DNA from 3 places in the Agrococcus sp. Marseille-Q4369 genome. Region 2 is predicted to be linked to each of the others. Evidence: predicted binding sites of a transcription regulator. Region 2 holds the regulator's gene; each other region holds the start of a gene.

Region 1 (9,396 bases), 930 kb from region 2:
CGCGCTCGGGTGCGCGTACGACCAGACGGGGAAGAAGGCGAGCGTCTCCGCTTGCTTCGCCGCGACCGCCGCGAGGTCGGCGCGGCCATGTCCGAGCTGGTTGACGAACAGGCCGGCGAGCCCGTCGAGGTAGCGCTTGCCGCGGTCGTCCCAGATGTAGGCGCCCTCCCCGCGCACGATGACGGGCGCCCGGTCGGCGTCCGCCATCCGGGTGAAGTGCATCCACAGGTGGTCGGCGGGCGTGCTCATGCGTGTCGGTCCTTCGTCGGTGTCGAGTCGGTGTCGGTGTCGGTCGTTGGTGAGCGGATGCGTCGGGACGGTGAGCGGATGCGTCGCGTCACTCGAGCGCGGGCACGCACAGCACCGGGCGGGTGCTGAGGTGCAGCAGCTTGTGCGGCGTCGAGCCGAGGATCGCGCCGCGCATGGGGCTCTCGCCCCACGTGCCGACGACGATGAGTCGCGCGTCGTGCCGCTCGGCGGCGTCGAGGAGGGCAGGGGCCGGGCGCTCCGAGACCAGCTCGACCACCGCATCCACCCCCGCCGCCCTCGCCTCGGCGAGGGCGTGGCCGGCGGCCTCGTTGCCCGCTTGCCGCAGCGCCGCCTCGTGGCTGCGCGCCTCCTCGCCGAGCGATCCGGGCGGCGCGGTGCCGTAGACGATCACGAGCCGCTCGCCGAAGCGGCGCGCGAAGTCGATCGCGACGGGCAGCGCGGCGCGCGCGCCGGGCGACTCGTCGTAGCCGAGCGCGATCGTCATGCGTCCGTCCCCTCCCTGCGGCCCGTCGTCGCGTCGATGCGCACGATGGGCTGCTCGGCGGTGCTCGGCCGCTCCGCCCAGAAGCGGCGGTCGCGGAAGTACCAGACGATCATGAGCACGATGCCGGTGAGGAAGATGCCGACGCCGATCACGAGGGGCGGGCCGACGCCGAACCACGGGGTCTCGGTGTAGGAGTTCTCGGGGTTGCCGTAGTCGATGATCGCGGCGACGAGCAGCCAGAGGAGCATGAGCGAGCCGAGCACGGGCCCGACGCCGATGAGCAGGAAGCTCTTGGCGCTGCGCGTGAGCCGCTTGCGGAAGTAGACGGCGCACGCGATGCCGGTGAGCGCGTAGTAGAAGGCGATGAGGAGGCCGAGCGCCGTGAGCGTGTCCCACAGCGCCGTCTCGCTCAGCAGGCCCACGACGAGGTAGTAGGCGATCGCGATGCCCGCGACCCACCAGGTCGAGACGTCGGGGGTGCGGAAGCGGGGGTGGATGTGCCCGAAGGTCTTGGGCAGCGCGCCGCGACGGGCCATGCTGAGGCCCGTGCGCGAGGCGGGGATGATCGTCGTCTGGGTCGAGGCGATCGCCGAGGTGGCGACCGAGAGCATCACGACCCACGCCCACGGGCCCATGGTCTCGCTCGCGAGCACCTGGAAGATCGCGTCCTCCTCGTCGGCGTTCTCGGCGAGGAACGCGTCGCCGGCGAGCGCGACGACCGCGATCGTCACCGAGAGGTAGGTCGCGAGCAGCACGATCGTCGACCAGATGGCGGCCTTGCCGGGCGCTTGCGACGAGTTGGTCGTCTCCTCGGTGAGGTTGACGGCCGACTCCCAGCCCCAGTAGGCGAAGACGCCGAGCAGCAGGCCGGCGGTCACGCCCTCCCAGCCGCCGCCGAAGGGGTTGAGCCACTCCCACGACGGCGTGAGCGAGTCGAAGGGCGAGTTCCCCGAGAACACGAGCGCGAACGCGACGACCGCGAACGCGAGGAGCGAGAGCACCTGGAAGACGATGAGCACGTTCTGCAGCCGCGCAGAGATCTCGGTGCCCCAGACGCAGATCGCCGTCATCACGAGGATGAGCACGACGGTCAGCACGCGGATGAGCACCGGGTCGTATGCGGCGTCCTCGAGGCCGAAGGTGAGCAGCGAGTAGCGCACGCCCACCTCGGCGAGCGAGCCGACGATGAGCACGCCGGTCATGGCGATCGCCCAACCGCCGATCCAGCCGAGCCACGGTCCCATCGCTCGCGTGACCCACGAGAAGGTCGTGCCGCAGTCCTGGTCGACGGTGTTCAAGTAGTAGAAGGCGGATGCGATGAGCAGCATCGGGATGAAGCTCGCGAGCATGATGCCCGGGGCGTGCACGCCGCTGAAGAGCACGAGCCCGCCGATGATCGCGGCGATCGTGTACGCGGGGGAGGTCGACGCGAGGCCGATGACCATGGCGTCGAAGAAGCCGATGGCGTTCGGCTTCAGCCCCGACTGCGGAGCGGGCGGCCGCGCCGCGATGGTGTCGTCGCTCACTGGTGCTCCTCGTCGCGCATTCGGCGGATACCGTGGCCATCGCCCGCCATGGGTGACGCATCCGCTGCTTCTGCTGGCAGACGATACTGATTCCGTCGCCGCTGCGCTACAGTCTGGGCCAGCCGGGATCCGTGGGCGATGCCGGTCGGAGGGGTGAGTCCATGCGGATCCTGCTGATCGGAGCCGGAGGAGTGGGCGGCGCGTTCGCGGCGATCGCCGCCCGGCGCGACTTCTTCGAGGCGATCGTGATCGCCGACTACGACGCGTCGCGCGCGGAGCGCGCCGCCGCGGCCGACGCGCGCTTCACGGCCGCGCGAGTGGACGCATCTGACCCCGAGTCCGTCGCGGCGCTCTGCCGGGAGCACCGGATCACGCACGTGATGAACGCGGTCGACCCGCGCTTCGTGATGCCGATCTTCGACGGCGCGCTCGCCGCCGGCGCCGACTACCTCGACATGGCGATGAGCCTGTCGAAGCGCCACCCGGAGGATCCGTACCGGAAGGTCGGGCTCAAGCTCGGCGACGAGCAGTTCGCGAAGTCGGGGGAGTGGGAGGCGGCCGGGCGGCTGGCGCTCGTCGGGATCGGCGTCGAGCCGGGGCTTTCGAACGTGCTCGCGCGCTACGCCGCCGACGAGCTCTTCGACCACATCGACGAGCTCGGCACGCGCGACGGCGCGAACCTCGCCGTGCACGACGAGCACGGGAAGGAGATCTTCGCGCCCTCGTTCTCGATCTGGACGACGATCGAGGAGTGCCTCAACCCGCCGGTCATCTGGGAGCGCTCGCGGCAGGACGTCGACGGCGGCTGGTACACCACCGAGCCGTTCAGCGAGCCGGAGGTGTTCGACTTCCCCGAGGGCATCGGGCCGGTCGAGTGCGTCAACGTCGAGCACGAGGAGGTGCTCATGATGCCGCGCTGGCTCGAGGCCGACCGCGTCACCTTCAAGTACGGGCTCGGCGAGGAGTTCATCGGCGTGCTGCGCACGCTCAACACGCTCGGGCTCGACCGCACCGACAAGGTGAAGGTCGGCGGCGTCGAGGTGAGCCCGCGCGACGTCGTCGCCGCGGTGCTGCCCGACCCGGCGACGATCGGCCCGGTCATGACGGGCAAGACGTGCGCGGGCGTGTGGGTGCGCGGCACGGGCAAGGACGGGCAGCCGCGCTCGACGTACCTCTACCACGTGGTCGACAACGAGTGGTCGATGGCCGAGTACGGCCACCAGTGCGTCGTCTGGCAGACGGCGATCAACCCGGTCATCGCGCTCGAGCTGCTCGCGCGCGGCGAGTGGTCGGGCGCCGGCGTGCTCGGCCCCGAGACGATGCAGCCTGCGCCGTTCCTCGACCTGCTCGGCGAGTACGGCTCGCCGTGGGGCCAGATGGAGGTCGCGGCGAAGGCGTGACGCCTAGCCGCCGAGCGGCAGGCGCGCGACCGTCTCGTGCAGCGGCCGCCTGCCGTGGCCGAGCAGCTGCGAGTCGACGAGCTCCACCTCGTCGACCCTCCAGCGGCGCGAGCGGTAGGTGTCGAGCACGCGGAGCCAGCGCAGGGCGCTGCGGTCGCGCGGCGGGCGCGCGAGCGTCACGTGCGGCGTGAAGCGCTTGCCGTCGGGCGGCGCGCCCGCGGCGTTCGCGCCGTCGCGCACGCGGCGGGCGAGCCGCTCGAGCGCGTCGCCGCCCTCGCCGACGCCGAGCCACAGCACCGCGGGGCGGTCGGGGTGCGGGAAGGCACCGGCCCCCGCGAGCGAGCACTCGAACGGGTCGACGCCGCGAGCGGCGCTCGCGAGCCGCTCCTCGAGGGGCTCGAGGATGCGCTCGGGCACGTCGGCGAGGAACGCGAGCGTGAGATGCATGCGGTCCGGCCGCGTCCAGCGCAGCCCTTCGCGCACGTCGAGGAACTCGGCGAGATCCTCCCGCACGTCCTCGGGCGGCACGACCGCCGCGAACATCCGCCGACCCATCCGCCCACCGTAGGGCGCTCGGCAGAGCATCGCGTGTGCGCCGATCGGCCCCTTCAGCGGGGAGCGAGCTGCTCGCGCATCACCACGCGCGGGAACCCGCTCGAGACGGCGCCTGCGAGCACCGCGTGCGAGATGCCGCGCCCGCGGTGCCCCGGCCGCACGCGGATGCACAAGATCGACCAGACCGGCTGCTCGTCGACGTGCGGGATCTTCCGCGAGCGCTCGAACGGCAGCTGCGCGCGCGGCGCGACGGCGGCCCAGCCGACGACCTCGTCGCCGTCGTAGCCGAGCACGCCCGGCGCGATGGGCTCTCGCGTGAGCCGCTCGACGTACGCGCCGCGCTCGACGCCGTGCAGCGACGTGTTCGTCTTCGCGTCGATGCGGTGGCTGAGGCACCAGCAGACGGATGCGTCGGGCCGCTTCGGGCCGATGATGGCGGCGAGATCGTCGAAGCGGTCGTGCGTCGCGGGGTGCACGATGATCCCGCTCGTCTCCGCCCTGGCCGCGCGCGCGGCGCTCACGACCGGTGCTCCGGCGGCGCGAGCTCGTCGAGGCTCGCGAGCCGCTCCGCAGCGCGCTCCGCGCGCTCGGCCTCGGTCAGCTCCCACCACGCCGTGCCGCGCTCGCCGAGGCCCTCCTTCGCGAGCTGCACGCGATCGCGCGCGCGCCGCTCGCTCGCGTCATCCGGCCCGCTCCGCACCGCGGAGCGGGCGCGCCCGAGGTGCGAGCGCAGCCGCGTCGCGACCTCGGCGTCGAGCGACGGATCCTCAGCCCGCCACCGCCGCCCGTCGACGACGATCCAGCGGCCGTCGTCGGTGCGCTCCGGCGCCGTCACCGCCGACCGCGCCGCGAGCTCGAGCGATGCTCGATCGGGATGTGGCGAGGCTTCGTCGGCACCGGATCGAGCCCGACGCGCACGGTGAGCACGCCGTCCTCGTAGACGGCGGTGATGTCGTCGTCGTTCGCCCCCTGCGGCAGGCGCACCGCGCGGGCGAGCGCGCCATAGCGGAACTCCGAGCGCTGCTTTTCGCGCTTGTCGGGATGCCGCTCGGCGTGGATCGTCAGCGTGCCGTGCGCGACGCTCACGTCGATGTCGCGCTCGGGGTCGAGCCCCGGCAGCTCGGCATGCACGATGAACTCGTCGTCGTGCACGAGCTCCTCGACGCGGATGCCCGGGAGGGGCCCGCGGCCATCCCACCCGCCCAGCAGGGCGAACGCATCCACCCACTCCGTGAACGGCGGGAACACCGGGTACTTGCGCGCGGCTTCCGTGCTCATGGCTGCTCCCTCCGTCGCGTCGGTCGCGTGCCTCGTGTCTACTCCGCTTCTGTCGCGGTCTCAATGGGGGCGGATGCGGCGGGTCACGCCACGGTGGCGCCTCGAGGTGCGCGCGTGGTTCGATCGAGCCATGAGCGACAGCGAATCCCGAGTGGTGAGTGCGAGCCGCGTGATCGCTGCCCCCGCCGACGTCATCTTCGAGGAGATCGCCGACCCGTCGCGGCAGCCCGCGTGGGACGGCAACGACAACCTCGGGTCGGCCGCCGAGGGGCAGCGGGTGCGCGCCGTGGGCGAGGTGTTCTCGATGACGCTCGGCAGCGGCGCGGTGCGCGAGAACCACGTGGTCGAGTTCGAGGAGGGCCGCCGCATCGCGTGGAAGCCCGCCGAGGAGGGCAAGCCGCCGATCGGGCAGCTGTGGCGATGGGAGCTCGAGCCTGCCGACGGCGGCACGCGCGTCACCCACACCTACGACTGGACGCAGCTGCACGACGAGTCGCGCCTCGACCGCGCGCGGCGCACGCGCGAGGAGCAGCTGCTCGCCTCGATCGATCGCCTGCAGGCGCTGCTCGAGGGTTGACCTCCGGGCGACCCCGCCCGCTGCCCTTCGATGCGGTGTGCGCCCAGCGCGGCGCTTGCCGAGTTCTCCACAGCCCCCTCGATCCTCGAACAGAGGTTCGAGCCGCTCGGTAGAATCGGGGGACAGCGACGGCGTCGGTGCTGTCGTGTTGGAGGGTCGTGATGGACGGGCAGCAGCGGCAGGGCAGGTCGCCCGAGGCTGCTGGTCTGCGCGAGCGGCTGGCCGCGGTGCAGGCGGATGTCGAGGAGATCCTGGCCGCGTTCGATGGTCTGGGCGATGTCGAGCGGTGGGATGCGTTCGCTGCCGTCGGGGAGCTGGCCCGGCTGGCCGATGGGGCGCTGGTGCGGATGGCGGGGGTGGTGGAGCGGTCGGTGCCGGCGATGGATGCGCCGAACCAGGCGCGCACGTTCGGGTACCACTCGACGAGGACCGCGCTGCGGCACGAGGCGGGAGTCTCGGCCTCGCGGGCGAAGGCGATCCTGCAGCTCGCCCGCGTCTCGACCCCGCGGGTGGGTCCGACCGGACTGCCGCTCGAGCCGCTCTACCCGCACGTCGCGGGCGCGCTGGAGGACGGGTCGATCGCGATCGACCAGGGCCGGGTGATCGTGGAGGTGCTGGAGTCCGCTGGCGGCCGCGCCGACCCCGACGCGCGGCTGGCCGCGGAGGAGGATCTCGTGGGTGCGGCGGTGGGGGAGCAGCGTCCGGGCGAGCGCGGCTACGACGACGCGGTCCCGACCCCGCCGGAGCTGCTGGCGGTCACGGCGCGGCAGTGGCTCTCGGCGCTCGACCCGGACGGGGCGGAGCCGCGGGAGGAGGCGCAGGTCGCCGAGCGGGAGTTCACGCTCGCGCAGTGCGCGGACGGGGTCTTCCGCGGCCGGGTGGCGTTCCCGCCGGTGGAGGGGGCGGAGGTGATGGCGGTGCTGGCCGCCTACGACTCGCCGCGCACCGGGGACGGGTTCGAGAACCCCGACGCGCCGGCCGATGATGAGCGAACCGACGCGCAGCGGCACGCGGACGTGCTGGTGGGCCTGTTCCGCGCCCACGCCCGCTCCGGCGAGCCGCCCCGGCCCGGCGGCGACGCGCCGACGCTGCTGGTCGCGATCACCCAGGCGGAGCTCGACAAGCACGCCGAGGGGCGGCCGGCGACGTGCGACATCGTCGAGACCGGCGAGACCGTCCCGGCAGGCCTCGCGGCCCGGATCGTGTGCGACGGGTTCGTGCAGGCCGCGCTCGTCGACGGCGACGGCCACGTCCTCAAGCTCGGCCGCCGCAAGCGGCTGTTCTCCCTCTGGCAGCGGATCGCGATCATGCTCCGCGACCGCCACTGCCAAGGCCCCGACTGCCGCATCCCCGCCACCTGGGGCGACGTGCACCACGTCATGCGCTGGGCCGACGGCGGCCCGACCGACACCGACAACGGCATCCTGCTATGCCCCACGTGCCATCGCGAGGTCCACAGCGGCAGACTCCGCATCGACAAGATCGGCACGCGCTGGCGCGTCACCCGCATCCTCCTGCCACCCATCCGCAGACCCAGACGACCCAAGCGCGGCCCCATCTCGACGCGGCTCGGCGCAGCCGTCACGCGATTCAGCGGGTCATCCGAGCGGATCCGGGGCTCGACCTAGTAGGATGGTGGACGGCGACAGCGCCGGTCACCGCCGGAGCCGCGAAGCGGCCCCGCCCGTGCACCGCAGCCGCAGCCGCCGGCTCGATGAGTCACGCACCGATCTGTCGGTGCTCGTCGAAGCCCGTCAATCCGGGGCCCGCACCGCCGGCCCCGCCTCGAACGGAGGACACGTGGCAGACGCCGCAACCATCGATGCGACCGAGACGGACGCATCCCCAGACCTCGACGCGCTGGTCGTCGACGAGGCGGCCGCCGAGCGGCCCGCCACCCGAGAGCGCGACGCGCTCATCCCGCAGCTCGCCCGCGCCGTGCGGCAGGTCGAGGCGGGCGTCAAGCGCGGCTCCGCCTCGCGCTCGACGCGCGTGAAGCTGCAGGTCGTCGCGATGCTCGCGCGCGAGGAGCGCGCCCGCGTGCGCGCCGACAAGAACCTCACCGACGCGCAGCGCGCCGAGGACCTCAAGCGCCTCGACGGCATCGCCGTCATCCTCGCGAAGGCCGCGAGCCGCGAGCCCACGCTGCTGCCGCTGCTCGGCGACGGGGCCCCGATCACCGACGCCGTGCGCGAGCGCAAGCGCGAGATGCTGCAGGCGGCGGGCATCGAGGAGGCTCCCGAGCCGCAGTCGGCTCCCGAGCCCGAGAGCACCGAGCCGCAGGCGCCGCAAGTCGTGCCGCCGTCGGTGCGCCGCGTGGCGCTCGCCAACCCCTTCCTCGAGCCCGACCTCACGCACGTGCGGCGCAAGCCCGAGCGCGACCGCCTCGCGGGCTTCGACCTGCTCTCGCCGCTCTACCTCTCGTTCGAGGTCGCGGCCGACGGCCGACCGGCGTGCATGCCGCTGCCCGAGCCGAAGCGGCACATCGCACCGGGCGGCAAGGAGCTCATGCACCACCAGGCCGAGCTCGTGCAGGCCGCTCGCGACGGGCACCGCACGTTCCTGCTCGCCGACGAGCCGGGCCTCGGCAAGACGGCGCAAGCGCTGCTCGCGGCTCAGGCTGCCGACGCGTTCCCCCTCCTCGTCGTCGCGCCGAGCGTCGTGAAGATCAACTGGGCGCGCGAGACGGAGCGCTGGCTGCCCGGCCGCCGCGCCGCGGTGCTGCAGGGCGACGGCGACACGCTCGACGCGTTCGCCGACGTCGTCATCGTCAACTACGAGGTGCTCGACCGCCACATCGGCTGGCTCGAGACGTTCGGCTTCCGCGGCATGGTCGTGGACGAGGCGCACTTCATCAAGAACACGCGCTCGAAGCGATCGCGCCACGTGCTGCAGATCGCCGCGGCCCTGCGCGAGCGCATCGGCAACCCGCTGCTCATGGCGCTCACCGGCACCCCGCTCATCAACGACATCGAGGACTTCGGGGCCATCTGGCGCTTCCTCGGCTGGATCGACCACAAGGAGCCGAACGCCGAGCTCACCGACGACCTCGAGGAGATCGGGCTCACGCCGATGGACCGGGCGTTCTATCCGGCCGCCCGGCGCGCCGTGATCGACATGGGCATCGTGCGGCGACGCAAGATCGACGTCGCCTCCGACATCCCCGCCCGTCGCATCGCCGACATCCCCGTCGAGCTCGACGAGGCATCCGTGCGCTCCATCCGCACCGCCGAGCGCGAGCTCGTCGAGCGCATGCTGCGCCGCTACGACGCCGCGATGGAGCAGCGCTCCGTCGACGCGCGCGAC
Region 2 (9,396 bases):
CCTCCGCGCTGCGCACCTATGAGGTGAAGACCTTCGGGTGCCAGATGAACGTGCACGACTCCGAGCGCCTCCGCGGCTCGCTCGAGGAGGCCGGGTACGCCGAGGCCGTCGATGGCCGCCCCGACGTCATCGTCATCAACACGTGCGCGGTGCGCGAGAACGCCGACCAGAAGCTCTACGGCCACCTCGGGCACCTCGCGAAGACCAAGCGCGAGCGGCCCGGCTTCCAGATCGCCGTCGGCGGCTGCCTCGCGCAGAAGGACCGCGCGACGATCGTCGATCGCGCGCCGTGGGTCGACGTCGTATTCGGCACCCACAACATCGGCTCCCTGCCGGCGCTGCTCGAGCGCAGCCGCCACAACGGCGAGGCGGAGGTCGAGATCCTCGAGGCGCTCGAGGTGTTCCCGTCGACGCTCCCGACCAAGCGCGAGTCGACCTATGCCGGCTGGGTGTCGATCTCGGTCGGCTGCAACAACACGTGCACGTTCTGCATCGTGCCGTCGCTGCGCGGCAAGGAGCGCGACCGTCGCCCGGGCGAGATCCTCGCCGAGGTGCAGGCGCTCGTCGACGACGGCGCGCTCGAGGTGACGCTGCTGGGACAGAACGTCAACTCCTACGGCGTCGAGTTCGGCGACCGGCTCGCGTTCGGCAAGCTGCTGCGCGCCGCCGGTGAGATCGACGGGCTCGAGCGCGTCCGCTTCACGAGCCCGCATCCCGCCGCCTTCACCGACGACGTGATCGACGCGATGGCGGAGACCGACGCGGTCATGCCGCAGCTCCACATGCCGCTCCAGTCCGGCTCGGACCGCGTGCTGCGCGCCATGCGACGCTCCTACCGCTCCGCGCGGTTCCTCGGCATCCTCGAGAAGGTGCGCGAGCGCATCCCGCACGCCGCGATCACGACCGACATCATCGTCGGCTTCCCCGGCGAGACCGACGACGACTTCGAGGAGACCATGCGCGTCGTCGAGGCGTCGCGCTTCGCCTCGGCCTTCACGTTCCAGTACTCGATCCGTCCCGGCACCCCCGCGGCCACGATGCCCGACCAGGTGCCGAAGGCGGTCGTGCAGGAGCGCTTCGAGCGGCTCGTCGCGCTGCAGGACCGCATCTCGTTCGAGGAGAACCTCGCGCAGGTCGGCCGCACGGTCGACGTGCTCGTCTCCGTCGGCGAGGGCAAGAAGGACGCCGAGACGCATCGGCTCTCGGGTCGCGCCGAGGACAACCGGCTCGTGCACTTCGCGCCCGGCGGCCACTCGCCGCGGCCCGGCGACATCGCCACCGTGCGGGTCACGCACGCCGCGCCGTTCCATCTGCTCGCTGACGAGGGCCCGATCGCGGTACGGCGCACGCGCGCCGGTGACGCGTGGGACCGCGGCCAGGCCGACTCGTGCGGCGTGCCCTCGCTCGTCGGGGCCGGGGCCGGGGCCGGGGCCGGGCGCCCGGTCTCGCTCGGCCTGCCGACGCTCCGCATCGGCACGTGACCCTCATCGCCGTCGTCGGCGCCACCGGCACCGGCAAGACGGCCAGGTCGCTCGCCATCGCCGACGCGGTGGTCGCGCTCGGCGCCCGCGCCGAGATCGTCAACTGCGACGCGATGCAGCTCTACCGCGGCATGGACATCGGCACGGCGAAGGCAAGCGCCGAGGAGCGCCGCGGGCACCCCCACCACCTCCTCGACGTGCTCGAGCCGTGGCAGGATGCGGCGGTCGCCGCCTATCGCGACGAGGCTGCGAGCCTCGTCGCCGGCATCGAAGCGCGCGGCGCGGTGCCGATCCTCGTGGGCGGCAGCGGGCTCTACGCCGCGAGCGTGCTGTACGCCTTCGAGTTCCCCGCGACCGACGCCGAGCTCCGCGCCCGGCTCGAGGCCGAGCTCGAGGCCGAGGGTGCCGGGGCGATGCACGCGCGACTGCTCGCGGTCGACCCGGCGGCCGCCGAGGCGATCGGGCCGCACAACGGCCGCCGGCTCGTGCGCGCGCTCGAGGCGGTCACCCTCACCGGCGAGCCGTTCCGCGTCGGCCTTCCCGACGAGCGGTCGCTCGCTCGGCCGACGATCATCCAGCACGAGCGCGTCGATCGCGCAGCGCTCGTCGCCCGGCTCGATGCGCGCGTGGTGGGGATGTGGCGGCTCGGCATCGTCGACGAGGCGCGAGCGCTCCGGGAGGCCGGGATCGAGCGGGGCACGACGGCGCAGCAGGCCATCGGCTACCGCCAGGCCCTCGACCAGCTCGACGGCCGGATCACGGAGGTCGAGGCCATCGAGCGCACGCAGGCCCTCACCCGCCGCTACGCGCGTCGACAGGTGTCGTGGTTCCAGCGCTACCCGGCCGCGCCGCCCGCAGACGCGGTCGAGCTCGCACAGCGCGCGGTCGCTAGCCTGGGGGGATGACGACGCACGCCACCGGATTCGCGAAGGGCCACGGCACGGGCAACGACTTCGTGCTCGTCGCCGACCCGGCAGGCGAGCGCCCGCTGCTGCCGGGCGAGGTGCGCGCGCTCGCCGACCGGCGCTTCGGCATCGGGGGCGACGGGGTCATCCGCGCTGTGCCGGCGGGCCGCACCGGCGACGCGGTACTCGACGCCGCGCCCGCGGGCACGTGGGCGATGGACTACTGGAACGCCGACGGCAGCGCGAGCGAGATGTGCGGCAACGGCGTGCGCGTGTTCGTGCGGTTCCTGCTCGAGCAGGGGCTCGCCGAGCTGCCGGACGGCGGCTCGATCGACGTGGCGACGCGCGCCGGCGTGAAGCGAGTCGTGCGGCACGGCAGCCTGCTCGCGGTCGACCTCGGCCCGTTCGAGCTCGGCGGCACGCGGCTCGTGGCCGCAGACGGCCTCGACGTCGCCAGGCCCGGCCTCGACGTCTCGACCGGCAACCCGCACGTCGTCGTCGCCCTCGCCGACGCGGCCGAGCTCGACGCGCTCGACCTGCACCGGCCTCCCTCGCTCGACCCCGTCGCCGAGGACGGCGCGAACGTCGAGTTCGTCGTCCCCGGCGTCATCGCCGACGGCATCGGCTCGATCCGGATGCGCGTGCACGAGCGGGGCGTGGGGGAGACCCTCTCGTGCGGCACGGGCGCCGTCGCCGCGGCCCTCGCGACCCGGCACTGGTCGGGCGGGGCCGCCGACCGCTGGATCGTCGACGTGCCGGGCGGGCGGCTCGAGGTCGACGTCGACGCCCGCGGCCACGCATGGCTCACGGGGCCCGCGGAGATCGTCTTCCGCGGGGAGGCGCTCAGTCCGGCGCCGTGACGGCGATGATGCGGTACGTCTTCCTGGAGTCGGCGCGCTCGACGTTGAAGCCGGCGAAGCGCTCCTGCAGCCAGCGCAGCAGCGAGTCGGCGCCGAGGTGCTTCTGCACGACGAGCCACGCCGTCGCGCCCGGCGCGAGCCGCGGGATCCACGCCTCGAGCAGCTCGTGCAGCTGCTGCTTGCCGATGCGGATCGGCGGGTTCGACCAGATCGCGTCGAAGCGCACATCGGCAGGAACGCGCTCTGGCATCGATGGCACGATGTTCGATAGACTGAGCAGCTCGGCATTCCGCTCGACGAGCGAGAGCGCTCGGGCGTTGACGTCGACGGCCCAGACACGGGCATCGGGGGAGCGGAGCGCGAGCGTCGCGGCGATCGGCCCCCACCCGCAGCCGAGGTCGAGCAGCTCGCCCGTCGCGGGCGGCGCGGGCACGGCGTCGAGCAGCACCGCAGTGCCGACGTCGAGGCGGTCGCCGGAGAAGACGCCGGCGGCGGTCACCATCTCCCGCTCTCGACCCGCGATCGGCACTCGGAGCGTCCGGACCGACTCGGGCGCGGCAGGATCGGGCGAGAAGTAGTGGTCCGACACGGATCCGACAGTACAGAAGGAAGCAACGCATGGCAGAAGCCCAGGACGGCACCGACGGCGGGCGCGCGATGGAGCGCATCCTCGCGTGGGCCGAGCCCGGCGAGCGCGAGCTGCTCGCCGAGCGCGCGCAGGCGCTGCAGGACGACGACGCGCACAGCGACGTCGACGGCGACCAGCTCGACCGCGAGGAGCGCGCCGCGCTCCGCCGTGTCGACGGCCTCCGCACCGAGCTGGAGGACGTCACCGAGGTCGAGTACCGCCAGCTGCGGCTCGAGAACGTCGTGCTCGTGGGCGTCTACAGCGGCGCAGCCGACGACGCCGAGAACTCGCTCCGCGAGCTCGCCGCGCTCGCCGAGACCGCTGGCGCGCGCGTGCTCGACGGGGTCCTCCAGCGGCGACCGAACCCCGACCCGGCGATCTACGTGGGCCGCGGCAAGGCCGAGGAGCTCGCGGCGATGGTGAAGGAGCTCGGCGCCGACACGGTCGTGGCCGACAGCGAGCTCTCGCCGAGCCAGCGGCGCGCGCTCGAGGACCGGGTGAAGGTCAAGGTCATCGATCGCACCGCGGTCATCCTCGACATCTTCAGCCAGCACGCGACGAGCCGAGAGGGCAAGGCGCAGGTCGAGCTCGCGCAGCTCGAGTACCTGCTGCCGCGCCTGCGCGGCTGGGGCGAGTCGATGTCGCGCCAGGCCGGTGGCCAGGTCGGCGGGCAGGGCGCGGGCATGGGCTCGCGCGGCCCCGGTGAGACGAAGATCGAGCTCGACCGCCGGCGCATCCACTCGCGCATGGCACGGCTCCGCAAGCAGATCAAGGGGTTCGGCCCCGTGCGCCAGGCGAAGCGGGCGAACCGCGACCGCAACGAGGTGCCGGGCGTCGCGATCGCCGGCTACACGAACGCCGGGAAGTCGAGCCTGCTCAACCGCATCACGGGCGCGGGCGTGCTCGTCGAGAACGCGCTCTTCGCGACCCTCGACTCGACCGTGCGGCGGACGCAGACGCCCGACGGCCGCGAGTTCACGATCGCCGACACCGTCGGCTTCGTGCGCGACCTGCCGCACCAGCTCGTCGAGGCGTTCCGCTCGACGCTCGAGGAGGTCGCGGAGTCGGACGTCATCGTGCACGTCGTCGACGCGAGCCACCCCGACCCCGCGTCGCAGATCGCGACCGTGCGCGACGTGCTGGGGGAGACCGGTGCCCGATCCATCCCCGAGATCGTCGTGTTCAACAAGGCGGATCTCGTGAGCCACGACGATCGGCTCGTGCTGCGCGGCCTGCAGCCCGACGCGATCTTCGCGTCTGCTCGCACGGGCGAAGGCGTCGACGAGATCCTCGAGCGGCTCGCCGAGCTGCTGCCGCGGCCTGAGGTCGCGGTCTCGCTGCTCGTGCCCTTCGATCGCGGCGACATCATCGCGATGCTGCACGACCGCTTCGAGGTGCTTCGCGAGGACTACGAGGCCGACGGCACGCGCGTCGAGGCGATGGTCACCGCGGCTGCCGCGGGGCAGCTCGAGGAGTTCGTGGTCGCCTAGGGTCAGACCGCCCTGAGGACCGCGACGACGCGGCCGAGCACCTCGGCCTCGTCGCCGAGGATGGGTTCGAATGCCGAGTTGCGCGGCAGCAGCCACGTGTGGCCGTCGCGCTGCTTGAACACCTTGACCGTCGCCTCGCCGTCGAGCATCGCCGCGACGATGTCGCCGTTGACGGCATCGCGCTGCTGACGCACGACGACCCAGTCGCCGTCGCAGATCGCGGCGTCGACCATCGAGTCGCCGACGACCTGCAGCATGAAGAGATCGCCGGAGCCGACGAGCTGCTTCGGCAGCGGGAACACGTCGTCGACCTGCTCCTCGGCCGTGATCGGGATGCCCGCGGCGATGCGGCCGACGAGCGGCACGAACGCCGCCTGCTGGATCGAGCCGACCGACTCGTCGATCTCGTCGTCGACGAGCACCTCGATCGTGCGCGGACGAGCCGGGTCGCGGCGGATGCAGCCGGCGAGCTCGAGCTGCCCGAGCTGGTGCGTGACGCTCGAGAGCGACGAGAGGCCGACGGCGTCACCGATCTCGCGGTAGCTCGGCGGGTACCCGCGCTGCTTCACGGCGCGCTGGATCACCTGCAGGATCGCCTGCTGCTTCTCGGTGAGCTGCCTCGTCATCCGTTGCCCCGATCCCCGCGTGTCAGTGGTGCCTGATGGACTCCTGGTGGTTCGAAAGCGTATCCGAGAGGGCGCCCGGATCAAACGCACGTTCGAGCGAGTCGTGGAGAAAGTTCCCACGACGGGGTTGACGCGTGCGGCAGTTCGAAAGTAGATTCGAAACAGAGATTCGCAGCCGGTGCTCCCGGCCGAGCACCGGCTGCGGATCCCAGTCCTCGGACTGGATCGAGAGGAGGCACTCATGACCGCCATCGCCATCACCGCCACCGCCGGCGCCGCACCGACGCTCCGCCTGCGCATGACCGCTCGCGGCCGCCGCGCCCTCGCATTGCTCGTCGCCGCGCCCGTGCTCGCCCTGGGCGCGCTCGCCGGCGCGGGCCTCATCGGCGACGCGGTCGCCGGTGCCGTCGCCTCCTCCTCGGCCTCGACCGCCGAGTTCGAGCACATCACGGTCGTGCCGGGCCAGTCGCTCTGGCAGATCGCCGAGGCCGTCGCCCCCGAGGCCGACCCGCGCGACGTCATCGCCGAGATCGAGCTGCTCAACGGCATCGCCGGCGCCATCCAGCCGGGCGAGCGGCTCGCCATCCCCGCGCAGTACGCCGACTGAGCAGCACGCGCCGCGACCGGGTCGCGCGCGGCCGACGGCATCCGCCGAAGTCCTAGGCTGGATCGGTGACGAGCCTCGACGACCTCCCGATCCGCGACGACCTCCGCGGGCTGACGCCCTACGGCGCACCGCAGCTCGAGGTCCCCGTGCGGCTCAACGTCAACGAGAACGCCTATCGGGTGCCCGAGGAGGTCGCGCTCGACGTCGTGCAGGAGGTCGCGCGCGCCCTGCCCGACGCCAACCGCTACCCCGACCGCGAGTTCGACGAGCTGCGCCGCTCGTTCGCGCGCTACTTGGGCCACGGCGTGACGCCCGAGCAGATCTGGGCAGGCAACGGCTCCAACGAGGTGCTCCAGCACGTGCTCCAGGCCTTCGGCGGTCCCGGTCGCACGCTGCTGTCGTTCACCCCCACCTACTCGATGTACCCGCTGCTCGCGCAGGGCGTGGGGATGCGGTGGGTCCCGGTGCCGAGGGACGAGGAGTTCACCGTCGACGCCGGCGCCGTCCGCGCGGCGATCGCCGAGCACGACCCCGACGTCGTGTTCCTCTGCTCGCCGAACAACCCGACCGGCACGGGCATCGACCTCGAGACGATCGAGGCGGCCTGTGATGCGGCGCGCGGCATCGTGCTCGTCGACGAGGCGTACGCCGAGTTCGCTCGCGACCGCGACCGCACGGCCCTCACGCTGCTCGAGCGGCACCCGCGGCTGCTCGTCTCGCGCACCATGAGCAAGGCCTTCGCGTTCGCCGGCATGCGGGTCGGCTACCTCGCCGCCCACCCGGCCGTCATCGACGCGCTCCGGCTCGTGCGGCTGCCCTACCACCTCTCGGCCATCACCCAGGCGGCGGCCGTCGCGGCTCTGCGCCACAGCGACGTCATGCTCTCGCGCGTCGACGACCTGCGCGCCGAGCGCGACCGCATGGTCGAGGAGCTCTCCCGGCTCGGCTACCGCCCCTACCCGTCGGACGCGAACTTCGTGCTCGTCGGGGGCGTCGACGACCCGCAGGCGACCTTCCGCGCCCTGCTGGAGCGCGGCATTCTCGTGCGCGACGTCGGTCTGCCGGGCACGCTGCGCATCACCGCGGGCACGAGGGGCGAGACGAGCGCCGTGCTGGCCGCGATGGCCGAACTGCGCGCGGACTAGGATCGAAGGATGGCCCGCACCGCAACCATCGAGCGCACGACGAGCGAGTCGAGCATCCGCCTCACCGTCGATCTCGACGGCTCCGGCACCTCCTCGATCTCGACGACGGTGCCCTTCTTCGACCACATGCTGACGGCGTTCTCGAAGCACTCGCTCATCGACCTGACGGTCGAGGCGAGCGGCGACACCGAGATCGACGCGCACCACACGGTGGAGGACACCGCGATCGCGCTCGGCCTCGCGCTCGGCGAGGCACTCGGCGACAAGCGCGGCGTGCGCCGCTACGGCGACGCGACCGTGCCGCTCGACGAGGCGCTCGCGCGCGCCGTCGTCGACCTCTCCGGCCGCCCGTTCCTCGTGCACTCCGGCGAGCCCGCGGGCTTCGAGCTGCACCGCATCGGCGGACACTTCACCGGCTCGCTCGTGCGCCACGCCTTCGAGGCCATCGCGCTCAACGCCCGCCTCACGGCGCACATCGAGGTGCTCGCGGGCCGCGACCCGCACCACATCGCCGAGGCGGAGTTCAAGGCCTTCGCGCGCGCGATGCGCGTCGCGGTCGAGCCCGACCCCCGCGTGACCGGCGTGCCGTCGACGAAGGGCGCACTGTGACCGCCCAGCGCAAGCGCGTCGCGCTGCTCGACTACGGGCTCGGCAACGTCCACTCGGCCGCGAAGGCGCTCGAGGCGGCCGGTGCCGACGTGCGCCTGACGGCCGACCGCACCGCGATCATGGAGGCCGACGGTCTCGTCGTGCCCGGCGTCGGCTCGATGGCCGCGTGCATGGAGGGCATCCAGGCGATCCACGGCGGCGAGCTCATCGGCCGCCGGCTCGCCGGCAGCCGGCCCGTGCTCGGCATCTGCGTCGGCATGCAGGTCCTCTTCTCAACCGGCGAGGAGGGCGGCGGCGACACGCGCGGCCTCGACGAGTGGCCCGGCACCGTGCGGCGCCTGCAGGCCGACGTGCTGCCCCACATGGGCTGGGCACAGGTCGAGGCGCCCGAGCACTCGCAGCTCTTCGCGGGCCTCGCCGACGAGCGCTTCTACTTCGTCCACTCCTACGGCGTCACCGAGTGGGGCATCGACCCGCACCCGCGCATGCGCCAGCCAGCCGTCACGTGGGCCGAGCACGGCGAGCGGTTCATCGCCGCCGTCGAGAACGGCCCGCTCTCGGCGACGCAGTTCCACCCCGAGAAGTCGGGCGAAGCGGGCGTGCGCCTGCTCGAGAACTGGGTCCGCGGGCTCTGATCCAACCCGGCCGCGCGCTCCACCGCGCCGCGGCCACCGTCCGGAAGGCAACGCATCCCATGACCGACTTCAACCAGTCGCCCAAGCTGCAGCTGCTGCCCGCGATCGACGTCGCAGGCGGCAAGGCGGTGCGGCTCACGCAGGGCAAGGCGGGCACCGAGACCTCGTTCGGGAGCCCAGTCGACGCCGCGGAGGACTGGATCCGGCAGGGCGCGGAGTGGCTGCACCTCGTCGACCTCGACGCCGCCTTCGGGCGCGGCGACAACCGCGCCGTGATCCGCAAGGTCATCAAGGCGTCGAAGGGCCGCGTCAACGTCGAGCTCTCGGGCGGCATCCGCGACGAGGCCTCGCTCGAGGCGGCCCTCGCGACCGGCGTCAAGCGCATCAACCTCGGCACCGCCGCGCTCGAG
Region 3 (9,396 bases), 440 kb from region 2:
GCCTCCTCGGCGGGGATCGACGCGATCGACCACGCCTCGCCGAGCTGCTCGCGCGCGAGCTCGAGCGTGTGCGAGATGGCGCCGAGCATGCCGAGGCCCAGCAGGTCGAACTTCACGAGGCCCATCCACTCGCAGTCGTCCTTGTCCCACTGCAGCACCGTGCGGCCCGGCATGCGCGCGGGCTCGATCGGGCACACCGAGCCGACCGGCTCGTCGGTGAGCACCATGCCGCCCGAGTGGATGCCGAGGTGGCGCGGGGCGTGCAGGAACTCGGCGGCGAGGAGCGCGACGTCCTCGGGCATGCCGTCGACGTCGGGCTTCGAGTACGACTCGACCGACTTCGACCACGCGTTCTGCTGGCCGACGGCGTAGCCGAGCGCCTTCGCCGCGTCGCGCACCGCCGACTTCGGCCGGTAGGTGATGACGTTCGCGACCTGCGCGGCGTTGCGGCGGCCGTAGCGCTCGTAGACGTGCTGGATGACCTCCTCGCGCCGGCCGGCGTCGAAGTCGATGTCGATGTCGGGCTCCTCCTCGCGCATCATCGAGATGAAGCGCTCGAACGGCAGCTTGTAGCGGATCGGGTCGACGGCGGTGATGCCGAGGATGAAGCACACCGCGCTCGCGACCGCGCTGCCGCGGCCCTGGCAGAGGATGCCCTGCCGGTGCGCGAAGTCGGCGATCTCGAAGACGATGAGGAAGTAGCCGGCGAAGCCCTTCTGGTCGATGAGGCCGAGCTCGTGCTCGAGCCGCGCCGCGACCTCAGCGCTCGGCCGGCCCGCGCCGTCGACGTCGTAGATGCGCGGCAGCCGCTCGGCGACGAGCGCGCGCAGCCAGCTCATGGGCGAGTGGCCCTCGGGCACCGGCACTCGGGGAAGGCGAGGGGATGCGGCGCGCAGGTCGAAGGCGAGCTCTCGACCGAGGGCGGCGGCGGTGTCGATCGCGCCGGGGAAGCGGCGGAAGCGGCGGGCCATGACGTCGCCCGCGCGGAGCGACGGGACGCCGCCCGCGGGCAGCCACGCGTCGAGCTCGTCGATCGAGCGGCGCGCGCGCACCGCCGCGACCGCGTCGCCGAGCCGCTGCTGCGCGGGGCTCGCGATGTGCGCGTTCGTCGTCGCGATCACCGGCATGCCGCGCGCCTCGCCGAGCGCGGCGAGCGCCCGGTTGCGCTCGAAGTCACGCGGGTCGCCGGTGTCGCTCAGCTCCACCACGACGCGGTCTCGGCCGAAGAGCGACGCGAGCCGGTCGAGCTCGCGACCCGCAGCATCCGCCCCCTCCGGGTCGGCCTCGCCGAGCGCCTGGCGCACGGCGCCCTTCCGGCAGCCCGAGAGGATCATCCACTCGCCGCTCGCCGTCTCGGCGAGCCGCTCGAGCTCGAAGACGGGCCGGCCCTTCTCGCCCGGCGCGCCCTTCGCGTCGGTCGCGAGGTAGCCGTCGGTGAGGGCGGTCGCGAGCGCCGTGTAGCCGGCGGGGCCGGTCGCGAGCGCCACGAGGTGGCTGCCGCCCGGGTCGGGCACGCCGTTCTGCGGCTCGTCGAGGCCGATCGAGAACTCGGTGCCGAAGACGGTCGGCAGCTCGGCCTCGGCGGCCGCCTCGGCGAAGCGCACCGCGCCGTAGAGCCCGTCGTGGTCGACGAGCGCGAGCGCCTCGAGGCCGAGCCGGCGCGCCTCGGTGACGAGCTCGGTGGGGCTCGCGGCGCCGTCGAGGAACGAGTAGTGCGAGTGCGCGTGCAGCTCGGCGTAGGGCGTGACCGCGCCGGGTTGCGGCACGCGCACGCGGCGGCGCCGCGCCTCGTCGAGGTCGCGCGCGTGCGGCGTGCGGCCGGCGCTGACGTCGCGGTCGGAGAGGATGCCCTCGAGCTCGCTCCACGGCATCGCGGGGTTGTTCCAGCCCATCTCCTCGCCTCCTTCCCGCGTGTCGTCGAGGCATCGGCCTCATTCGAACGTACATTCGAATGCTACCCGTCGTCGCCCACTCGCGCCACAGCTCCCACCGGTCGCCCGATCGCCCCGCCCTAGGCTTGCCGCATGTCTGCCACGCGCGCTCCCGGCCGCTCCGACGCCGGCCGCGACGGTGCGCGGTCGGTGGGACGCGGCTCACGGCGCGGCACGATCCTCCGCATTGCCGCGCTCATCGCGGTCGTCGCGGCGATCATCTGGGTCGCGGCGACGGTGCGGCTGCCCGACCTCGACGACCTCCGCGCGCAGATCGAGGGCTTCGGCTGGTGGAGCTGGCTCGTCTTCGTCGCCGCCTACGCCGTCGTGGCGCTCACGCCCATCCCGGTGACGATCATGGCGCTCGTCGGCGGCCTGCTGTTCGGCGTGCCGGCGGGCAGCCTGCTCTCGGTCGTCGGCGCCGTCATCGGCAGCATCGGCGCCTACTGGATCGCCCGCGCGGTCGGCCGCACGACCGTCATGCGCCTGCTCGGCCGGCACGCCAAGAAGCTCGAGGACCGGCTCGACGAGAGCAGCGGCTTCGCGGCCGTGTTCACGCTCCGGGTCATGCCGGGCATGCCCTACTGGCCCGTCAACTACGGCGCCGGCGCGCTCGGGGTGCCGAGCCGCGTCTTCTCGATCGCATCGCTCTTCGCCTCCGTGCCCGGGCAGGTCTCGCTCGTCTCGATCGGCGCCTTCATCGCCGCGCCGTCGTTCTGGGCGGGCGCGGTCGTCGTCATCGCGTGGGGCGTCGTGCTCGGCTTCACGATCTGGGCGTGGCGCTCGTGGCGCGGCAAGGCCGAGCACTCGCTGCCGGGCGAGCCGGATCCCTCCGACACCTCCGCTGGTTGAGCCGCTCCGCCGCCGCAGGCGGCTGAGCGAGTCGAAACCATTCGCCGAGAGCCGTCAGGCGTAGCGCCCCTCCGCGAGCCACGACCCATCGGCGTGCAGCAGCACCCACGCCTCCCCCTCGCCGTCGAGGATCTGCACGCGGTGCACGACGTCGCCGAGCTCGCGGCGCCGGATCGGCCACGGCCCCGCCCACGCGACCACGCGACGACGGGCGGATGCGGGGGGCGAGAAGGCGACAGGGCTCCCCTGCCGCTCGTCGAGGGCCGCGGCGTCGACCGACTCCCCCGCCGCATCGAGCAGCCGCACGGGCAGCGGCGGCCGGAAGACGACCGCGGGCCGCGGCGGCGGAAGCGCGCCCGGCCACGGACCCGCGGCCTGCGGCGCCGGTGCATCGCCCCACGGTGTGAGCACGCCGCGCTCGGCGAGCAGCCGCCCGCCACCGGGTCGTGCGGTGAGCACCGCCTCGCGGCCGAGCATGCCCTGCAGCCGCTCGAGCGCGTGCTTCGTGCGGTCGTCGATGTCGCCGCCGCCCCACAGCCCCGGCATGTGCTCGACGTCGGCGTCGAGCCGCTCGGGCAGCGCCTGCACCTCGACGAGCGCCGAGCCGAGCTCGCTCTCGCCCAGCTGCCACCGCATCCGGTCGACGATGTCGCCCGCGCGCAGGAACCCCGGCTGCCGCCAGAGCCGCTCGCTCACGCGGCCCTCCTCGCCGCGCATGACGATGCGGATCTCGCTGCACACGAGCCGCTGCTCGGCGAGCTGCCGCACGAAGCGCTCGACCGGCTCGCGCACCGCGAGCGCGAGCTCGTGCACGCCCTCGATGCCCGGCTCGAACGCGAGCCGCAGCACTCGCTCCTCGCCGAGGCCGCTGTCGTCGACGCGCCGGTCGTCGAGCCCGCGCGCCCTCGCGAGCGCCACGAGCCCGGCCTCGCCGAAGCGGTCGCGCACGCTCGCGTCGGGCAGCTGCGCGAAGCCGCCGAGGGTGTGCACGCCGAGCCGGTGCAGCATGCTCGGCAGCTCGTCGTCGCCGAGCACGCCGACGGGCAGGCGGCTGAGGAACTCGCGGCTGCGGCCCGCCGGCACGATCGTCTCAGCGCCCGCGCCCGCGGCGAGCTCCGCCGAGAAGCGGTCGTCGGCGACGCCGAAGCTCGCCGTGAGCCCGAGTGGGGCGAGCGCGCCTCGCACCGCCTCGATCGCGCGCGACTCGGAGCCGTAGAACCGGCTCGCCCCGCGCATCCGGAACGCGAGCGCCCCGTCGCCGATCGGCTGCGCCGTCGGCACGACCGCGAGCACCGCGCGCACGACGCGCTCGAAGGCGAGCGCCTCCCCGACCGGGTCGGCGGGCGCGAGCGCGAGCATCGGCGATGCGCCCTGCGCGTCGCGCACCCGCATCCCCACCCGCACGCCATCGGCGCGGGCCTCTGCGTCGCACGCGACGACGCGCAGCGCGTGCACGATCGCGCCGGGCGATCCCTGCTCGCCGCCCGCGGGCAGCGCGCCGGTCTGGCGCGCGACGACGACCGACCAGTCGGGCACCTTGAGCACGCCGACGCGGCCGCCGCGCACCCGCGCTCCGGTCTCGCTCTCCGTCTCGATCGTCACACCTCATCATCGAACACACGTTCGATCAGCGTCAAGCGGATGCGGTGTGTCGCGGCCGCGATCGGGTGCGGGCATGCAGAGGTGCGGGACGCGGCTCGCGCGCCCCGCACCCCCGCTCCATTCAGCTCACCCCGGTCGAGCGGCGGCGCAGCAGCAGGAGCGCACCCGCTGCGAGCAGGGCGAGCGCCGGGAGCAGCATCTCGCCAGCGCTGCCACCCGTGCGGGGCAGCATCGCCGTCGGCTCGTCGGCGGCCACGGCCGTCACCGCGCGATCCGTCTTGGCGTCGCCCGCCGGCTCGTCACCGGGGACGTCGCCCTTGTCGATCGGAGCGGGCTCGCCGGGCATGCCGGGCTCACCGGGCTGACCAGGCTCGCCGGGCTGTCCAGGCTCGCCAGGCTGACCCGGGGCGACCGGCGCTCCGTCGACGCAGCCCGGCGAGACGACGCCGAGCAGCGAGAGGGCGACGCACACGTCGGCGTCGATGAGCGGCGGCTGCTCAGGACGGTCCGAGCCCTCGCCGGCACCCGGCGCCACCGCCGGCGCGCAGGAGCCCGAGCTCGAGCCCAGCAGACCGAGGCCCAGGCAGACATCCGCGTCGATCAGCGACGGTGAACCAGGCTGCTCGCCCTCGTCACCGTCACCCGCACCCGGCGTCACCACCGGCGGTGCGAGCTCAGGCAGCGGGGAGGCGCAACGGCGCCTCCTCCTCGAGCTCGACCGCCGGCCGACCCGCGATCGGGATGCGCGCCCTCCGCGGTGCGCCGCCCGCAGCCGCCTCGACGAGCAGGCTCCCCGCGGCGATCCGCCCGTCGCCGTCGGCGAGGCCCTGCCACTCGGCGCGCACGCTCCGCACGACGGTCGCAGCGTTCGGCCACTCGCCGACGACGAGCAGCGTCGAGGAGGCCTGCCGCAGCCGCGCCGCGAGGCGCGCGGCCTCGGTGGGCGTCACGCGCGCGGGAGAGGCGGCGAGCACGACCGGCATCGCCTCGGCGAGGCTCGCGACCGCGTCGAGCCACGCGCGGCCCGGCTGCGGCACGAGCGCGATGCGGTCGATCGGCACACCGAGGTCGCGGGCCGCCTCGATGCCGAGGTCGGGCATGCCGACGATCGCGCCCCACGCGCCGGCAGGCAGGGCCGCGCCCAGGCACGCGAGCGCGAGGCTGCGCGACTGGATGCTGTGGGCGGCGCCGGGGCGGAGGCTGCGGACGACCTCGTCGAGCCCGGCGGGCGCCGACTCGTCGACCGTCGGCGCGGTCGCGGGCACGGCCTGCTGCATGCCGCGCAGCCGCTCGCGGAGCGCCTCGATCGTCGCGGTGCGCTCCTCGCCCGAGCGGCGCTCGAGCCTCGTGGTCGCCATCCTCATCCCCCCATTCTCGAAGGTGTGTTCGAACCGGTCAACCGCCTGCGGCGTGTCGGCGGCCGTGCTCCATGCGAAGATCGATCCCGATCCGCTGAGCCCTGCGACCGCGACGAGGAGGCCGGATGGCGACCGACGCTCCCCACCCCGACGACGCATCCGAGACCCTCGCACCGGCCGCCGACACCGACCGCTCGACCGGCACCCACGTGCTGTGCGTCACGACGAACCCCGCGATCGACATCACCTACACGATCGACGACCTGCGGCCCGGCTCGAGCCACCGCGTGCCGACCGGGCTCGCGCGCGCGGGAGGGAAGGGCGTCAACGTCGCGCGCGTGCTGCACCAGCAGCACGGTCGCGCGATCGTCGTCGCCCCGGTCGGCGGCCCCGTGCAGTCGCTGTTCGTGCACGACCTCGACCGCTCCGGGATCCCGCACCGGCTCGTCGAGGTGTCGGCACCCACGCGGCGCACGACCGCGATCGTCACCCCCGCCGGCACCACGAACCTCAACGAGACCGGCGAGCCGATCGACCACGACGACTGGGCGCGCGTGCTCGAGATCGTGCGCGCCGAGGCGCCCGCCGCGCGCGTCGTCGTCTCGTCGGGCTCGCTCCCGCCGCTGACGCCCGACCGCTTCTGCGCATCCGTCGTCGACATCGCGCTCGCCGCCGGCCGCCCCGTGATCGTCGACGTCGGCGGCGAGCAGCTGCGGCACGCGATGGCCTCGGGCGCGACGGCCGTCAAGCCCAACCGGCACGAGCTCTTCGACGCCATGGGCGGCACCGACCCGCTCGACGCCGCCCGCCGGCTCGCGGCGCTCGGCACCGGCACCGTCTTCGCGTCGCTCGACATCGAGGGGATGCTCGCGGTGCTCCCCGACGGTCGCGCGTGGCACGCCGTGCTCGACCACGTGCTCGACGGCAACCCGACCGGCGCGGGCGACGCCGCCGTCGCGGCGCTCGCACAGAGCCTCGGTGAGGGCGCGTCGCTCGAGGAGCAGCTCGCCCGCGCGACCGCGTGGTCGGCGGCCGCGGTGCTCCACGCCCAGGCCGGCTCGATCGCCGACCCCGCCGAGCTCGTCGAGCGCATCCGCATCACGCCCATCGGCTGAGCGTCCAGCCGACTCCGAGCGTTCACCCAACGCCCATTCGGCCCCCGGCATCGCGCTGGTACGGTGTGCCCATGACGACACTGCGCCTCGAAGAGCTCAACGCCGCCAACATCGTCGCTGCCAACGGCATGACGCTCAAGCGCGGCCAGGAGGCCTTCCTCGCCGCCAACGCGCGCCTCGAGGAGTTCGTCAACACCCAGAGCGCGTGGCAGCGCGTCGTCTTCGACGGCGACGAGCCCGTCGCGTTCGTGATGGCGAACTTCGACCCCGAGGTCGACCGCGAGGAGTACCGCTCGAGCATCCTGCGCATGTACGTCGCGGGCGACGCGCAGCGGCGCGGCGTCGGCAGCTACACCGTCGAGCAGGTCGCCGAGGAGGCCAAGCGGCTCGGCTTCGAGCACCTCTTCGCGGTGTGGGAGGAGGGCGACCTCGGCCCCGGCAAGTTCTTCCAGGCCGTCGGCTTCGAGATCATCGGCGAGAACGAGTACGGCGAGGCCATCGGCCGCAAGACGCTCTAGCCGGCGCTAGCGCCGCGCATGCGTCGCCTGGCCGCCATCGTCGCCACCGCGGCCGTGCTCGCGGTCGCGGGCTGCGCGTCCGCCCCGCCCGAGCGCCGCGACGCGGGCGTCGCGCTGTTCCAGTGGACGTGGGACGCGATCGCCGCCGAGTGCCCCGCGCTCGGCGAGGCCGGCGTCGCGTGGGTGCTGACCTCGCCGCCGCAGGAGCACGTCGACGGCGCGACAGCCGGGCTGCCCGGCGCGGATGGCACCGCCGGCCCTGCCGGCGCGGATGGCACCGCCGGCCCTGCCGGCGCGGATGGCACCGAGTGGTGGTGGAGCTACCAGCCCGTCTCGTACGAGGTCGAGTCGCGGCTCGGCACGCGCGACGAGTTCGCCGCCATGACCGCCGCGTGCGGCGAGGCGGGCGTCGACGTCTACGCGGATGCGGTGATCAACCACATGGCGGGCGTCGAGTCGGGCTCGGGCTGGGCGGGCACCGCCTTCGAGCACTACGAGTACCCGGGCCTCTACGGCCGCGCCGACTTCCACGACTGCAACCGCACGCTCGACGACGACATCGACGCCTACCGGGAGCCCTTCGTCATCCAGCACTGCGAGCTCGAGAACCTCGCCGACCTCGCGACCGAGTCGGTGCACGTGCGCGCCACGATCGTCGCCTACCTCGACGACCTGCTCTCGCTCGGCGTGACGGGCTTCCGCATCGACGCGGCCAAGCACATCGACCCCAGAGACGCCGCCGCGATCGTCGCCGCGCTGCCCGAGGGCACGCCCGTCATCAGCGAGGTCATCCGCGGCGCGGGCGAGCCGGTGACGCCCGAGCAGTACACGGGCTTCTCGACCGTGTGGGAGTTCGGCTGGGCCGAGCGCGTCGGCGCCTTCGTGCGCGGCGGACAGGCGCGGGCCGTCGCCGACCTCTCCCCCGCCGGCTACGGCCTGCTCGAGGAGGGCCAGCGCACCTTCGTCGCCAACCACGACACCGAGCGCAACAGCCAGACGCTCTCCTACCGCGACGGCGGCGCGTTCGCCGCGGCGACCGCGGTCATGCTCGCGAGCGACTACGGTCCGCCGACGCTCTACTCCGGCTACGCCTTTACCGACCGCGACGCGGGTCCCGAGCTCGAGGCCGACGGCTCGGTGGCGGATGCGTCGTGCACGGCGGATGCACGGCCAGACCCCGAGGGCGGCTGGCAGGACGGCGAGTGGGTGTGCCAGCACCGGTGGCCCGGCACGCTCGAGCTCGTCTCCTGGCGCACGCGCGTCGTCGACGCGCCCGTGACCGAGCAGTCGTCGATCGGCTCGGTCTTCGTGTCGCTCCGCGGCGAGACGGCCGCGTTCGCGGTGCAGCTCGACGACGAGCCGACCTCGGTCGAGGTGCCCATCGACCTGCCTGACGGGACGTACTGCGACGTCGTCGTGCCCGACTGCGCATCCGTCGTCGAGGTCGCCGGCGGCGTCGCCGCGCTCGAGCTCGGCCCGTGGCAAGCGGTCGCGCTCGACCGCTCCACCCGCCCCTGACCGCCGAACTTCCCCGAACCGCGGCTTTCCCCGGCGGGATCCCGCGGTTCGGGGAAGTTCGACGGAGGCGTCGGGACTAGACGAGCGACTCCCGCCACGCGCGGTGCAGCGACGCGAACTTGCCGCCCTGCTCGATGAGCTCGGCCGGCGAGCCGTCCTCGATGATCCGGCCGTGCTCCATCACGAGCACCCGGTCGGCGATCGCGACGGTCGAGAGCCGGTGCGCGATGATGATCGCCGTGCGGTCGGCGAGCAGGGTCGTGAGGCCCTCCTGCACGAGCCGCTCCGACGGGATGTCGAGCGACGCCGTCGCCTCGTCGAGGATGAGCACGCGCGGGTCGGCGAGGAACGCGCGCGCGAACGACAGCAGCTGCCGCTGCCCCGCGCTCACGCGACCGCCGCGCTTGTTGACGTCGGTCGCGTAGCCGTCGGGCAGCGCCTCGATGAAGCCGTGCGCGCCGACCGCGCGCGCGGCCGCCTCGATCTCCTCGTCGCTCGCACC

Evidence for each region. The regulator LexA, encoded in region 2, represses DNA repair genes until DNA is damaged. The targets are predictions, from matches to a motif close to TCGAACANNTGTTCGA.
Region 1: the regulator LexA is predicted to act here: its motif matches at 6,176-6,191, upstream of JSQ78_RS13445 (HNH endonuclease signature motif containing protein).
Region 3: the regulator LexA is predicted to act here: its motif matches at 5,760-5,775, upstream of imuA' (DnaE2-dependent mutagenesis accessory factor ImuA').

Annotation. Positions count from the first base shown of each region.
Region 1 covers NZ_CP070501.1:2,667,752-2,677,147, forward strand. The annotation lists gene JSQ78_RS13400 (aspartate aminotransferase family protein) at 1-249, opposite strand, end outside; gene JSQ78_RS13405 (universal stress protein) at 338-754, opposite strand; gene JSQ78_RS13410 (APC family permease) at 751-2,280, opposite strand; gene JSQ78_RS13415 (saccharopine dehydrogenase family protein) at 2,442-3,680, shown strand; gene thpR (RNA 2',3'-cyclic phosphodiesterase) at 3,684-4,235, opposite strand; gene JSQ78_RS13425 (GNAT family N-acetyltransferase) at 4,289-4,756, opposite strand; gene JSQ78_RS13430 (biopolymer transporter Tol) at 4,753-5,070, opposite strand; gene JSQ78_RS13435 (Hsp20/alpha crystallin family protein) at 5,067-5,513, opposite strand; gene JSQ78_RS13440 (SRPBCC family protein) at 5,644-6,090, shown strand; gene JSQ78_RS13445 (HNH endonuclease signature motif containing protein) at 6,252-7,718, shown strand; gene JSQ78_RS13450 (DEAD/DEAH box helicase) at 8,008-9,396, shown strand, end outside.
Region 2 covers NZ_CP070501.1:859,693-869,088, reverse strand. The annotation lists gene miaB (tRNA (N6-isopentenyl adenosine(37)-C2)-methylthiotransferase MiaB) at 1-1,481, shown strand, start outside; gene miaA (tRNA (adenosine(37)-N6)-dimethylallyltransferase MiaA) at 1,478-2,386, shown strand; gene dapF (diaminopimelate epimerase) at 2,383-3,246, shown strand; gene JSQ78_RS04410 (class I SAM-dependent methyltransferase) at 3,230-3,835, opposite strand; gene hflX (GTPase HflX) at 3,865-5,364, shown strand; gene lexA (transcriptional repressor LexA) at 5,367-5,990, opposite strand; gene JSQ78_RS04395 (hypothetical protein) at 6,232-6,597, shown strand; gene JSQ78_RS04390 (histidinol-phosphate transaminase) at 6,663-7,742, shown strand; gene hisB (imidazoleglycerol-phosphate dehydratase HisB) at 7,752-8,351, shown strand; gene hisH (imidazole glycerol phosphate synthase subunit HisH) at 8,348-8,986, shown strand; gene priA (bifunctional 1-(5-phosphoribosyl)-5-((5-phosphoribosylamino)methylideneamino)imidazole-4-carboxamide isomerase/phosphoribosylanthranilate isomerase PriA) at 9,046-9,396, shown strand, end outside.
Region 3 covers NZ_CP070501.1:1,302,712-1,312,107, forward strand. The annotation lists gene JSQ78_RS06540 (error-prone DNA polymerase) at 1-1,892, opposite strand, end outside; gene JSQ78_RS06545 (TVP38/TMEM64 family protein) at 2,025-2,783, shown strand; gene JSQ78_RS06550 (DNA polymerase Y family protein) at 2,838-4,385, opposite strand; gene JSQ78_RS06555 (LPXTG cell wall anchor domain-containing protein) at 4,507-4,920, opposite strand; gene imuA' (DnaE2-dependent mutagenesis accessory factor ImuA') at 5,060-5,749, opposite strand; gene JSQ78_RS06565 (1-phosphofructokinase family hexose kinase) at 5,869-6,858, shown strand; gene JSQ78_RS06570 (GNAT family N-acetyltransferase) at 6,930-7,376, shown strand; gene JSQ78_RS06575 (alpha-amylase family glycosyl hydrolase) at 7,395-8,894, shown strand; gene JSQ78_RS06580 (ABC transporter ATP-binding protein) at 8,971-9,396, opposite strand, start outside.